One region of the Paenibacillus sp. KS1 genome, then DNA from elsewhere that is predicted to be linked to it. Evidence: riboswitches for the same ligand, from Rfam matches in the RefSeq annotation. Region 1 holds a riboswitch; the other holds the start of a gene.
What was found. Region 1 has a riboswitch for FMN ahead of ribD (bifunctional diaminohydroxyphosphoribosylaminopyrimidine deaminase/5-amino-6-(5-phosphoribosylamino)uracil reductase RibD). Riboswitches for the same ligand answer to the same signal wherever they lie in the genome.

Region 1 (7,448 bases):
GGCTGCTGCTCGTTATCGAGCCGGGATTAAAGCCTGCCGCCCTACAAATTATTGGACCGCAGGAGACAGGGAAGATACCGCTCATTTTCCAGTTCCTCATCGCAGAGCTCGGCGTGGATCTCATGCGAATGGCGGCTGTTCATACTCCGTCGCCGCTTGCGATAGCATTGGGCTTGCTAGCTGCGATACTCGTAGGTGACATAGCGGTCAAAACGGGAGTGTTCGTCAATGAGGTTATTTTGTACATGGCTGTAGCTGCCGTAGGGATGTTTGCGACACCGAGCTATGAGCTGGCGCTGGCCAATCGAATAGTGAGGCTCGTGCTGCTTGTTGCGGTTGCACTATTCAGAGTTCCCGGACTCGTCATTGGTACAACCGTTTGGCTGCTCTGGCTAACCCTGCATCGCTCGTACAATGCATCATACTTATGGCCGTTCATTCCGTTCAATGCCAAAGCGATGTACAATATCATCGTGCGACAGCCATTCTTGCTGATAAAGACGCGCCCTAGCTTGAATCAGACGCGAGATAATACAAAGATGCCGCCAAGAACGAAGCGATAGCTTCAACGTTTGGAAGGCAATGTGTTTGTCCCTTGACAACCTCTATAATGCAAATGATGGACGGAAAAATCCATTCTTTCATGATCGAATAAGCTGATATACTCGATGTAATATTTTCACCAACAATTGGAACAACATGAGGGGATAGACATAGAAGATCGAGTGGGAGTGGGGAGAAATGACGATGTACTTACACGGAACGAGCAAGATTAATGGGGATGGACATTTAGAAATTGGTGGTTGCGATGTAACCGAATTGAAGCAGCAATTTGGTACTCCGCTTTATATTTTTGACGAAGCATTAGTCAGAGAACGCTGTGAACAATACATGGAAGCATTTCGCGAGTCAGGGTTAACCTTTCAGGTTGCATATGCAAGCAAAGCATTCTGTACAACAGCAATGTGCCGGCTAGTCGACCAAGAGGGGCTGTCGCTAGATGTTGTATCGGAAGGGGAATTGTATACAGCCTTGCAGGCTGGATTCCCAGCTCAGCGAATCCACTTCCATGGGAATAATAAGACGCCCGAGGAGATCGAAATGGCGCTTGATGCCCGCATCGGCTGCTTTGTTGTTGATAATTTCACTGAGCTGAAGCTGCTGAATGCGATTTGCCAAGAGCGCAATCAGTACGTGCCTGTGCTGCTCCGCGTTACACCGGGGGTTGAGGCACATACGCATGAATACATTTCGACAGGTCAGACGGATTCGAAGTTTGGCTTTGACATCGGCAATGGCACGGCGCTTGAGGCTGTGCGTCATGCGGCGGATGCAACTCATTTGGAGCTGCTGGGCATCCACTCGCATATCGGATCTCAAATCTTCGAAACTGAAGGATTCCAAATGGCGGTTGAACGCGTTGCACAATTTGCTCGTGGGGTGAAGGAACAGCTAGGGATCGCATTCCGGGTTGTGAACTTGGGCGGCGGCTTTGGCATCCGCTATGTAGAAGGGGATACGCCTCTGCATGTTCGCGATTATGTAAAGGCCATTACAGATGCTGTAAAGCAGCATTTTGCTGACATCGGAGAATGTTTGCCTGAAATTTGGGTAGAGCCAGGCCGCAGTATTGTTGGAGAAGCGGGAACAACACTGTATACAGTTGGCTCTGTGAAGGATATTCCAGGCGTGCGCAAATATGTAGCTGTTGATGGAGGGATGACCGACAACCCTCGACCAGCGCTGTATGAGTCTCGTTATGAGGCACTGCTTGCTAACCGTGCGACTAATGAGTACACGGAGACAGTGTCGATAGCAGGAAAATGCTGCGAAAGCGGCGATATGCTGATTTGGGATGCTGTGCTTCCTGCCGTCCAGCAGGGCGATCTGTTGGCTGTGTCCTGCACAGGTGCGTACAATTATTCGATGGCAAGCAACTATAACCGTATTCCAAGACCAGCTGTCGTGTTCGTGCACAACGGGGAAGCGGATATTGTTGTACGTCGTGAGTCGCATGAAGATATCGTGCGCAATGACTTCATTCCAGCTCGTCTGCGCAAGGAGCCAGCGCTGAAATAGTACGGGATGTGACGATTGCAAGCTCCGCGGCAGCAGTTGAATTTCATATCCGAAGTTACACCAGATATGGAAACTATTACATCATCCGATTATCTGTCTTGTCGTGGCATAACGATGAGGCAGAAATCGGGTGTTTTCTTTTTGTTAAGAAATAACGTATAATCGGATGAGCAAGCGTGAGCATTGTACATATGGAAGGAGACGATACATGATGAGCAAATATGCATTGATTGAATTGGAAAAAGGCGGCACGGTGAAAATCCAGCTCCATGAGCAAGAGGCACCAGGTACCGTTGCAAACTTTGAGAAGCTGTCCAACGAAGGTTTCTATAACGGCTTGACATTCCACCGTGTTATTCCGGGCTTTGTAGCGCAAGGCGGTTGCCCGCACGGAACAGGTACAGGCGGCCCAGGCTACACAATCAAATGTGAGACAAAAGGCAACCCGCACAAGCATGAGCGTGGTGTACTTGCGATGGCGCATGCCGGCAAGGATACAGGCGGTTCCCAATTCTACATCACTTACGATGCATTCCCTCACTTGGATGGCGTGCATACGGTATTTGGCAAAATTGTAGAGGGCATGGAGCATGTAGATGCTGTTAAGCAAGGCGACAAGATGAAGCAAGTTACAATCGTGGAAGAATAGAAATAATTGAGGGAAGGCGTGTATGCAGCTTGGCTGCTGCACGTCTTTTTTATTTGAACGCATCTGAATGGTTCCATGCGGTGAAGCGACACAAGTTGCATTTTACCAGGTCAGGTGGTACACTTCTAAGTGCAACATCTTAGAAACTAATTTTATAGCAATACGAATGACAGACCTTCAGGGCAGGGTGAAATTCCCGACCGGCGGTGATGAACTATTCTTGCGTGTGCAAGGTGTTCTTAGTCCGTGACCCGGGTGGATTCGTCCACACGGTGGATCTGGTGCAACTCCAGAGCCGACAGTATAGTCTGGATGGGAGAAGGGGCGTCAGGAGAGAAGAACTCGATAATTAGTTCTTTCAAGTTCTTATTTTCACAATTTCATGAGCATTCCAGGCGAAATGGACGGCGAATACCTGCGTAAGCGTGAGGTTTTCTATTCATCTATCGTCGTATTTGACATATGCGAAATCGTTGCAGTTTGCTGAGAACATCCTTGTTGTCGGTTTTATTTGTCATATACAAATGGAAATTATGCTTATGTGCGTCTATTGTGAAATTAAGTACATACCTGCAAGCTCAATCAATCATGCCCTTCGGAGGATCCGAAGGGCTTTTTTGCGTTAGCCTTGATCTGTTTGTGGAAAGGAGGATACCCAATGTCTGCTGTTATCAATGATGAACTGTACATGCAGCTCGCTGTGAACATGGCAGAGCAGGTGCTTGGACAGACCGATGTGAACCCTGCAGTTGGCTGTGTCATTGTGAACGAGGGACGAATCGTCGGTCTTGGAGCTCATTTGCGGCGTGGTGAAGGCCATGCGGAAGTCCATGCTTTACAGATGGCTGGTGAAGCGGCGAGAGGAGCAACTGCGTATGTGACCCTTGAGCCATGCAGCCACTATGGGCGAACACCGCCTTGCAGTCTGCGATTGATTGAAGCGGGAATTGCCCGTGTCGTGATCGCTTGCGTCGATCCGAATCCAGCGGTTGCAGGGAGAGGAATTGCTCTACTGAAGGATCATGGAATTGGGATAACGTTGGATGTGCTTCGGGAGAGAGGTCTCGCACTGATTGAAATGTTCGCTAAGCATATTACGACCGGCATTCCGTTCGTTACCCTCAAGACAGCAAGTACGCTGGACGGCAAGATCGCTACTTCGACTGGGGACAGCAAGTGGATCTCGAATGAGCGAAGTCGTGAAATCGTTCATTCGATGAGGCACCGTCATCAAGCGATTATGGTAGGCATAGGCACCGTTCTTGCGGATGATCCATCGCTGACAACACGCCTATCAGTCCCTGGGGTAAACCCAGTGCGCTTGATCGTAGACTCGATGCTTCGGATCCCTATGGACGCCAACGTCGTAACCGATCAAGCTGCACGAACCTGCATCTTCACAACTGCACGGGCAAGCGGGGAGAAGCGGCGTGAATTGGTGTCCCGAGGCGTGGAGGTCATCGAGTGCGGAGAAGGCGAGAAGGTAGACCTTCGGCAGATGATGGAATGGTGCGGCCAACATGAGATCGGATCCATACTCCTTGAAGGTGGAGGTCGATTGAATGGAGCGATGCTAGAGAAGAAGCTGGTCGACAAAGTTGCAATATTTATGGCTCCGATTGTCGTCGGCGGTCAGCATGCGCCTGGTAGTTTTGTGTTTGAAGGTGTAGAGCGGATGCAGGATGCATACCGGCTTCAGCATGTGGAGGTTGAGAAGCTCGGAGATAATATCTGCATCACTGGATATCCTTTCGGCAAGCGTGAAGTGGAGCATTTCACTCATTCCAGCGTTAAGGAGGAGCATAGCAATGTTCACCGGACTCATTGAAGAAGTGGGCTCACTGCAGGCTGTGATGAAGCGGGGCGAGGCGATGGTGCTTCACATCCGAGCATCTAAGGTTCTAGAGGGCATGAAGCTGGGGGACAGCATCGCTGTCAATGGTGTATGCCTGACTTCGACGTCATATGATGGCACCTCCTTCATGGCGGATGTGATGCCGCAGACGTTTCGCCATACGAATTTGAAGGATTTAAGGCCGGGCGATCCGGTCAATCTAGAGCGTGCAATGGCAGCAGGTGGGCGATTCGGCGGTCATATTGTACAAGGACATGTGGATGGTCTTGCAACGATTGTGGGACGAACAAGAGATGCGAATGCTGTTGTCATCGAATGTCGGGCGAGTCGGCCTGAGATGGCAAAATATATGATTCCACAAGGTTCTGTCACTATTGACGGCATCAGCTTAACCCTTACGCGAGCAGAGCATGGAGAGTTTGCCGTATCGATTATTCCGCATACGTTGGCGCAAACCGCTCTTCAGCGCAAGCAGCCGGGTGATATCGTCAACATTGAATGTGATGTGCTTGGCAAGTATGTGGATCATTTGCTCCGGTATGGTAGATCAGGGCCGGAGAACGAGACAAAGGACTCGAATCGTTCTGGTTCTGGAGGTCTGAATGCAGCATTTTTGGCAGAGCATGGTTTTATGTAATGGTGAAAGGGGAGGAACAACATGAAGGAAGCATTTCACTTTGATTCGATAGAAGACGCAATTGCAGATTTGAAGCAGGGCAAGGTCATCATTGTGGTTGATGACGAAGATCGGGAAAATGAAGGCGACTTTATCGCGTTAGCCGACAAGGCAACACCGGAAGTTATTAACTTCATGATTACAGAAGGCCGAGGATTGGTATGTGTACCTATTACGCAGGAGCGTGCCGAGGAGCTTGAGCTTCACCCAATGGTTGCACACAACACGGACAATCACGGTACGGCATTTACCGTATCCATTGATCACGTAGATACGACTACTGGCATTTCAGCGCACGAACGCTCACTAACGATCCAGAAGATGCTGGATGCGGACGCCAAGGCAGAAGATTTCCGCCGCCCGGGTCATATCTTCCCGTTAATAGCGAAGAATGGTGGTGTGTTGCGCCGTGCTGGGCATACGGAAGCAGCGGTTGATCTCGCCCGGTTGAGCGGATCTGCACCTGCTAGTGTCATCTGCGAAGTGATTAAGGAAGATGGCACGATGGCTAGACTGCCCGACTTGATGGAACTGAAGGGGCAATGGGACTTGAAGCTCATCAGCATCAAGGATCTCATTCATTACCGTAATGAGAAGGAGAAGCTGGTTCAACGTGAGGTCGAGGTGAACATGCCTACTGATTTCGGGATATTCCGAGCTATTGCCTATACGAATGGTGTGGACAATAAGGAACATGTTGCCTTAGTGAAGGGCGACATTGATGGAACTCAGCCAGTACTTGTTCGCGTTCATTCGGAATGCTTAACCGGGGATGTATTTCATTCACATCGCTGCGACTGTGGCCCTCAATTTGCCGCTGCGCTTTCACAAATAGACAAGGAAGGCATTGGCGTCCTGCTCTATATGCGCCAGGAAGGCCGCGGGATTGGACTTATTAACAAGCTCAAAGCTTATAAGCTTCAGGAGCAAGGGCTAGACACTGTGGATGCCAACTTGAAGCTTGGATTCCCAGCGGATCTGCGGGATTACGGCATTGGAGCTCAAATCTTGAAAGATCTTGGCATTCGTCAAATTCGCCTTCTTACAAATAATCCTCGCAAAATTAAAGGGTTGGAAGGCTATGGCCTGGAGGTCGTTGAGCGCGTCCCGATTCAAATGCAGGAGAATGAAGACAACACAAAATATCTGCATACGAAGGCTGCAAAGCTCGGGCATATGCTCGTATTCGACGATATTGAACAGGATGAACAAGCACGCAGATAAGCCCTGAAGGAAATGAAGTACCGCAAGCGTGCGATAACCTTATCGATATGATTCAGTTATTTATCACAGAGGAGGACTTTACTTATGCCACATGTATTTGAAGGACACTTAGTTTCCGAAGGATTAAAATATGGAATTGTTGCTGGTCGATTCAATGAATTTATTGTCAGCAAGCTTGTTTCGGGAGCACTTGATGCGCTGAAGCGCCACGGGGTTAAAGATGAGGAGGTAGATATTGCCTGGGTTCCGGGTGCATTTGAAATTCCACTAATTGCGCAGAAAATGGCGGAGAGCGGGAAGTATGATGCGGTGATCACACTTGGCGCAGTTATTCGCGGGTCCACTCCGCATTTCGATTATGTGTGCAGTGAAGCGGCTAAAGGCGTTGCGCAAGTGAACATGAAGACAGGGGTTCCGACCATATTCGGAGTGCTGACAACAGACTCCATCGAGCAGGCAATTGAACGTGCAGGAACGAAGGCAGGTAACAAGGGTTGGGAAGCTGCGTCTACTGCAATTGAAATGGCGAACTTGACGAATCAGTTAAAATAGTGCTTATTTAATGTAGTGCCCTTTTTGTAAGGGCGCTACATTTGTTTTTATTGCTCAGGAGGTTATCACGGGGTGACCGTAACGTATAAGCTGGAACAGTTTGAAGGACCGCTCGATTTGCTCCTGCATTTAATCGACCAAGCGGAAATTAATATTCAAGATATATCGATTAGTGAGATTACAGATCAATATATGGAATATTTGCACAACATGCAGGAATTGGAGCTGGAGATTACGAGCGAGTTTCTCGTTATGGCGGCAACGTTGCTGTCCATGAAATCACAGCAGCTGCTTCCCAAGCCTCCGGTCATGGAATGGGACGACTATGAAGATTATGTGGATGATGAGCCTGATCCGCGGGCAGAGCTTATACGCAAGTTGATCGAATACCGAAAGTACAAGGGAATTGCGGA
Region 2 (7,448 bases), on a different contig from region 1:
TTCGTTGTGAAGTTCGACTGCGCAATCGATGCAGATGCAAGCGGATTGACGAACCATGAATCCAAGCCGGTTGTTGGCTTGTCTGGTACAGATGAGCGCCTCGGTGCATATGTAGGACTGCACGTGCCAGCCAACCGTGTTGTTCACGTTCAGGTAAGTACTTCATTCATCAGTGAAGAGCAGGCCTTCATCAACCTCAATCGCGAAATCGGCGAGCGCAGCTTCGATGAAGTACAGAAGCTGGCTGCAGATGTATGGGAGAAGCAGCTAGGCGTCATTCAGGTCGAGAGTGATGACAAGGACAAGCTGGATACGTTCTATACTTGTCTGTATCGGACTTCCCTGTTCCCACATCAAATCCATGAATTTGATGCGAATGATAAGCAAATCCACTTCAGCCCGTACAATGGGAAGATTGAAGATGGCCCTCTCTTCGCAGATATTGGATTCTGGGATACGTACCGTACTTCGTTCCCGCTGTACAACCTGCTCTATCCGTCCTTCATGAATGAAATGATGCAGGGCTGGGTGAATGCTTATAAGGAAGGCGGATGGATGCCGAAATGGGCTTCCCCAGGTGAGCGCAGCATGATGCCTGGTACGTTGATCGACGTCAGCTTCGCAGATTCCGTAGCCAAAGGCGTTACTGGTTTTGATGTTGCCACTGCCTTCGAAGGTTTGTTGAAGCATGCGATGACTGTAGCGGATGATCATCGTGTAGGACGCAAAGGAATGCAGGAGTACTTGAAGCATGGCTTCTTGCCTGCTGACATCCATACCCATGAGAGTGTCTGCAATACACTGGATTATGTGTACGGTGACTTCTGTATTGCACAAATTGCGAAGCATCTGGGACGCGATGCGGAATATGCGCAATTGATGGAACGTGCCCGCAACTACAAGCACCTGTATGATCCAACAATCGGTTTCATGCGCGGTAAACTCGAAGACGGAAGCTGGCTGGAGCCGTTCGACGCTACAGAATGGGGTGGCCCTTATACGGAAGGTGGAGCATGGCAGAGCAGCTGGGCTGTGCAGCATGACCTTCTTGGATTGGCAGACCTGATTGGCGGACGCGAGAAGTTGAAGGAGCGACTGGATGCCTTGTTCGCAGCAGATCCAGAATTCAAGGTAGGGTCCTATGGCTTCGAAATTCATGAAATGTCGGAAATGGCTGCGATTGACTTCGGTCAGTTCGCGATCAGCAATCAGCCAAGCTTCCATATTCCATATGTGTATACCGCGTTAGGCTACCCATCCTTGACTCAATATTGGGTGCGCAAGACGATGGACGAACTGTTCAGTGCTCAGCCTGACGGCTTGCCTGGCGATGAGGATAACGGCAGCTTGACAGCTTGGTATGTATTCGGTGCAATGGGCATCTTCCCTCTTACACCAGGGGTACCGCAATACGTACTAGGGACACCAATGTTCAAGAAGATGACTGTCAACCTGGACAACGGCAAACAGATTGTCATTGAGGCGCCGAACAACTCTTCGGAGACGAAATATGTAGCAGGTGTACAAGTAAATGGCGAGCACGTATCCAACCTGTATATTAATCACGAGCAGTTGAAGAATGGGGCTTCGTTGTCCTTCACGATGTCAGAAGAACCACAACAGCAGCAATATGAGGATGCGACCCTTCCATATGCAATGTCAAGAGCATAAGGATGCCACATCGTCTCGAACTTGATTAAGCTCATTGCGTAGATATTAACGAACAAGAATGAAACAAGACTAGGGGTGCTCCGGTCAACATCCGACCTGGAACACCCCTATTTCTCTACAATGCGCTCTGCAGCCTGAAGGGCCGTCAGTCTCTCCATCGCCAACTGCACTGCCATCACATCATCAATATATCCAATTGGGAACAGATAATCTGGAATAATGTCTGCCGATAAAATGAAATACAGCAGTGCGCTTCCTAATACGGCACGTTCTTCTACTGTTCCTTGTTCGCTGCAATATTGGGTGTACGTATCATTCAATTGATCGATAAATGGTCCCCAACCGCTTACTTCCTTCACCTTGGCATGGAAATTGTCGCGAATCATTCGATCTCCTTCATTGGTTTGCGCGTATTGCTCGTATTTATCCAGTTCTAGACGTACATGCTCCTTCGTGAATGGATAATCAAGCAGCTGTATGGACTTGAGTATGAATTGAAGGCTATCCTCCTGTAATTCATCTCCAATCGGTACCACTGGTACCGTGCTCAATTTGCCGAACTCGACGCCAACCGCCTCCATGAGCTGTTCAACGGGAATTGATAAATGCTTGGAAAATGAAGTTAGATGGTGTATCTTAGCGGGTTGCTTGCCGTTAATAATTCGAGAAATCGTAGCGGTATCCATTCCAGTCCGCTCCCCCAATTTGCGCATGGAGAGCGAATGCTCCTTCATCGATTTTTTCAACATGTCACCGAGTGGGTTGTTCTGTCCGATGGTTATCCCCCCTTGTCGCAGGCACATTCTACTGCCCATTCTCGCTCTCATTATGACATGTATATGCATAAGTTCGCCTAGCCTACCCCATAAATTTGACATCAACGTATGACCAAGTTTGAACGAGGAAGGCCACAGATGTAGACAGATAAGCATTCATTGCAATACCTCAACACATCTCCCATCAGCATGCGGTTGATTCCTATCACAGGCCAATCAGCTTCTGTTGATTTTTTTTCAACATTTCGGCGATTCCGGTTCACAACTCTCAACATCGTGACATATGATACCTCAACAGTGCTGCAAGCGGCACCGGATTATACCCACAATAAGGAGTTGAACAGCTATGTATTACTGCCTGCAATGTTCCAAAGTCCATCAAGAGGATGGCACATCGGTAGTATTTCGGAATGTGTTCTATGTAGATGAGATGAGCAAACGCAAATTCCAGCTTGGAGATTGTCATTCGAACCCCCCCCTGCCCTATTCAGCAGGAAGTGAGCATCAGCTAGTGTTCGTGCCTCCGAGGGAAACTGTGCTGCAGATGCTTCACGATTGACAGGACGGCAAATGACATTCGATAAACAACCATTTATAACTTCGAATCAAGGGAATTAACCAAGGGAGAGATTCATCATGCAATGGATTATGATTTTAGGATTAGCAGTCGCTTCGAGTATAGATAATTTAGGGGTGGGAATATCGTACGGAATACGGAAAATACGAATTCGAGTGCTTTCGAATCTATTCATTTCGCTCATCTGCTTCATTTTCAGTATGGCCGGTCTCATGTTCGGTCAATGGATATCGCAGGTTCTTCCTGGTATACTGCCTACCTTGCTTGCCGCATTCATCCTGCTTATTGTCGGCATCCGCATTGTTCTACTGACCTCTCACCATGGAAACTCGACGGAGACCACAGCAGTAGAAGCAAGCAATGAAGCTAATTCAAACTCTTCACTAGAACGAATGCTGCAGAGACCAGAGGAAGCGGATAAGGATAAATCGGGGACGATTAACTTATGGGAAGCAGCTGTGCTTGGCGTTGCACTGTCTGCCAATGCGCTTACAAATGGCCTAAGTGCTGGACTTATCGGATTATCACCGCTCGCCATATCCCTAACCGCAGCGATCGGCAGTTTTGTCACATTGTGGCTGGGTGCCGTGCTTGGGCAGAAGATGGCCAACATTCGCATAGGACGCTATACAGTAGGACAATTCAGCACGGTGCTAAGCGGAGCTATCATCATTCTTGTCGCTATCAATTCTTTCTTCTAACCTAACTAACATAAGAGACCCTGTCTGCTATGCGTTCAAGGCATAGCAGACAGGGTCTCTTATCATTTATGGAAGACGATTGACAGCAACTTCATTAAGAATCATTGCACTGCCACCGCCGATTAATTTTGTCTTGATACCATATACAACGCAATCCAGATGAGAACGAAGCCTGAAATTTGCGCTGCAGTGACCGCCTGATGGAACACGAACCAGTTCATCATCATCCCTACCAATGGGAATGACAACTCAGCTAGAGTCGCATAAGAGGCCTTAGTAGTGGATAGACCGCGATAATACAGCAAGAGACTAACCAATCCTGGAAGAAGGGCCTGCAAGAAGATGTAGAACGACAGCGTTCCCCATTCTGATGCGGCGAAATTCCAGCTTGGCGACTCCCATGATGTCAGCACAATGAGCAGAGGGAGTGCCATCACAAATCGCAGCGATGTGACCGTCTCATATTCCATTTTGTCGAGAAGCAACCGTCCCATAACTGTGGAACCGCCCCATAGGAATGCTGCTCCAAGTGCCAATAGACTGCTGAAGCCAATGACTTCATTGTAATGCCCAATTGGCAATGACCATCCAAAAGTCAATAAATACGTACCGATAATAGCAAGAATAAGCAGCAGTGAGAAGCGACGCGGAAGTGTCTCCTTCAACAACAGCCGCGCTAAAATGATAGCAAAGACTGGTTGAAGCTTCTGCAATAGCAGTACTCCATTCGCATCACCATGTGCAAATGCTTCTGTAAACATAATGGTGGCTATTACTGAGCCGCCCCATGACAGGAACAGCAATGCCAGTACATGCTTCCATGTGCAGTTGCGCAGCTCTTTCCGGTGCATCCATAATACCGGTATCGCGTACAAGGCGAGCATCAGATGCTCAATCAATACAATTTGGGTGGAAGTCATAGACTCCATGACCCATACCCGGAACAGTGGGCCAATCCCCCACAGTGCCGCTCCCATCGCGACGAACCATACTCCTCTTGCGGAGCCGCTCATGCGTGTGTCGGCCTGGATACGATGTTCCATATTCAATAACCTCCAAGGTTGTTGAATATAGGATCTAGACATGCAGAAGAGAAAAATTCGCATTAGACCTGTTGTTGTATGCAGTTGTACCAAACAACGTGTGCGAGATCTTCTTCCATCCGGACTATACCGTCGGCCTTGGCTTCTCACCAAGTCAGTCGCTGTTCATCCGTTCTATGCTTACATGTTACAAGTAACCGAGTAAGCGAACAGCGAGTCGCGGGCTCGGGCGCAGCTGCACCCATACCGCCGGTCAGGAATTTCACCCTGCCCTGAAGATCCATATTCAATCCACATAGTAGCATGTTGTTATGTCCTTGACATGCCCTGACTTCATTATATCTAGATTTTCAGATTGAGCAATATGACATTTCGCATTTTCATGAAAGTTTTCACCATTTGCATATATTACCACTCCCAAGTTTTCAACCAAACCTTCTTCACTCAATCATTGCATCTCTGTCTATTTCATCTACAATAGATCATATATAGCTGCACAATCATATATTGAGGAGGATTGTTCATGTCAATTGTTCGTTTGAACAAGAAACAGTTTTCTGAAGCCATATCGCTATCCGAGTATGCTTTCCAGTACAGCGTTGATTCCGGAGACTATGATGAATATTTGCATAAGATGGGGAAACATGAGATTTTTGGTGTATACGATGAAGGCAAGCTCGCTGCGAAGCTTCATATCCTTCCTTTTCACATCTATATTGGTCAGAATAAGCTGAAAATGGGGGGAATCGGTGGGGTTGCCACCTATCCTGAATTTCGACGCAAAGGATATGCCAAGCAATTGCTGCACCACTCACTACGTGTGATGCAGGCCGCGGGAACTTCTATATCCATGCTCTATCCTTTCTCCATCCCCTTCTATCGCAAAGCAGGCTGGGAAGTCTTCAGTGACCGCATGACCTGCCAATTTACCCGTCATGATCTTATTCCATTTAACCCTGAACCGACAGGCGTTGTTCGCCGCTATACCAAGGATACGCATTCTATAGATATTGAAACGGTATATGACGCATGGTCATCGCAGCATTCAGGTATGATCGTTCGCGATCACGAATGGTGGCTTGATCACTATCATAATCGCGCCGCGGCGGTGTATTATGACGAGCATTCGCATCCTCAAGGGTATATGTTGTATGAGATAAAAAACAATGCTATGCATGTACATGAATTCATGTGCGTTACAAGGGATTCTAGACAGGGGCTATGGAATTATATTTGTCAGCATGATTCTATGCTAGAGCAAGTAAATATGCGTCTTTGTGAGAATGAGCGCCTGTTTTTTGCCTTGAACCTTCCACGAATTGTGCGTACCATACAACCATTTGTCATGGCACGAATTGTAGATATCACTTTATTTCTACAGCAATATACGTTTGCACCTGTACCTGTACACCTTCCCCTCTCTATATACATAAGTGACGACCAGGCTCCGTGGAACAATGTTGTCATTCATTTTGACAACGGGCAAGCTGCTATTCACTCTCAAGATAGGAATCAGGTTCTTACCGCTGTCAACACGACCAACACCCTGTCCATGAACATTAGAGCACTCACAACCATGCTGCTAGGTTATCAGCGACCATGCGAATTGTTCGATAACGGATTTATTGCGGGTTCCATCAACAGTATTGAAATTCTAGAGCAGTTCGTTCCCCGACTTCATCCGTATATATCCGACGCTTTCTAAGCTAAGCGAAGTAAGTATGAACATCCATCTCCAATTGGCATGACGGTACGATCAGTTGCAGCGTCTCTCCCTCTCAATTGAGCAATAGGATTGTGAATCACAATTCATCTTCGTTATAATAAGCTGTATGAATCTTTGTAAGGGAGTTTTTGCAATGACGCGTAGTGAAGTAGAACAACAAATTATCGACAATTATGAACGTGATGAGCAAATGATGATTCTTATCTTTGCACAATGGTGTGTGAACCATGATCTTGATCCAGCCGAGCTCTATCATCGCGCATACCCGAAGCAGGGCGACAACTATCGATTGCAGCAGGCAATTGATCTTACGGTTCCGAAGGAGGAGGCCGGACCGATTCCTGACGACACTCTGTTCGCCGTGCTGTCTATGTACAACAACGAAGATCTTGCCTTCGTCGTGTCGGAAGAGTTGGAGAAGATGAAGCAGGCTCACAACAAATAAGGATTGCTCGTATTCGCATTAGGAATGCATGGGTATCAGTGCGTATAAGTTTACTGCAAATATGGAATAGTAAGCCATGATTGACCGATTCTAACCTACATCAAGGAGTATATTTGCATATGAAACGCATTCTGATTGCCACTGCTCTCCTCTGCTTGCTTGCCGCAAGCATTCAGCCAGCCGCATACGCCGGACAGGGTCCCGCATTTCACTTTGGATTCAAGAAGAGTGTAAACGGCAAGCTTCCTTCGATTGACGAGGAAGGCTTCAAACCGACGATTGAGAAGCACGGAGCTATTTTTCTCGGTGATACAAACAAAAAAATGATTTACTTAACCTTCGATAATGGATATGAAAATGGATACACAGCTCAAATTCTGGATACGTTGAAGGCGAAGAAGGTTCCAGCCATCTTTTTCGTTACTGGACATTATGTAAATACACAGCCAGATCTGTTGAAGCGAATGATTAATGAGGGACATCTGATCGGCAATCACTCGTGGAGTCAT

Region 2: linked by a shared signal. The riboswitch ahead of BBG47_RS07270 (DMT family transporter) and the one ahead of ribD (bifunctional diaminohydroxyphosphoribosylaminopyrimidine deaminase/5-amino-6-(5-phosphoribosylamino)uracil reductase RibD) in region 1 are both predicted to bind FMN.

Annotation. Positions count from the first base shown of each region.
Region 1 covers NZ_MAIS01000010.1:20,644-28,091, forward strand. The annotation lists gene BBG47_RS05155 (spore germination protein) at 1-563, shown strand, start outside; gene lysA (diaminopimelate decarboxylase) at 748-2,079, shown strand; gene BBG47_RS05165 (peptidylprolyl isomerase) at 2,291-2,728, shown strand; FMN riboswitch at 2,898-3,056, shown strand; gene ribD (bifunctional diaminohydroxyphosphoribosylaminopyrimidine deaminase/5-amino-6-(5-phosphoribosylamino)uracil reductase RibD) at 3,387-4,556, shown strand; gene ribE (riboflavin synthase) at 4,537-5,220, shown strand; gene BBG47_RS05180 (bifunctional 3,4-dihydroxy-2-butanone-4-phosphate synthase/GTP cyclohydrolase II) at 5,242-6,483, shown strand; gene ribH (6,7-dimethyl-8-ribityllumazine synthase) at 6,568-7,035, shown strand; gene BBG47_RS05190 (segregation and condensation protein A) at 7,108-7,448, shown strand, end outside.
Region 2 covers NZ_MAIS01000015.1:4,106-11,553, forward strand. The annotation lists gene BBG47_RS07250 (GH92 family glycosyl hydrolase) at 1-1,671, shown strand, start outside; gene BBG47_RS07255 (DUF1232 domain-containing protein) at 1,779-2,486, opposite strand; gene BBG47_RS31195 (DUF3973 domain-containing protein) at 2,794-3,006, shown strand; gene ytaF (sporulation membrane protein YtaF) at 3,084-3,725, shown strand; gene BBG47_RS07270 (DMT family transporter) at 3,848-4,768, opposite strand; FMN riboswitch at 4,872-5,052, opposite strand; gene BBG47_RS07275 (GNAT family N-acetyltransferase) at 5,292-6,473, shown strand; gene BBG47_RS07280 (hypothetical protein) at 6,628-6,939, shown strand; gene pdaA (delta-lactam-biosynthetic de-N-acetylase) at 7,059-7,448, shown strand, end outside.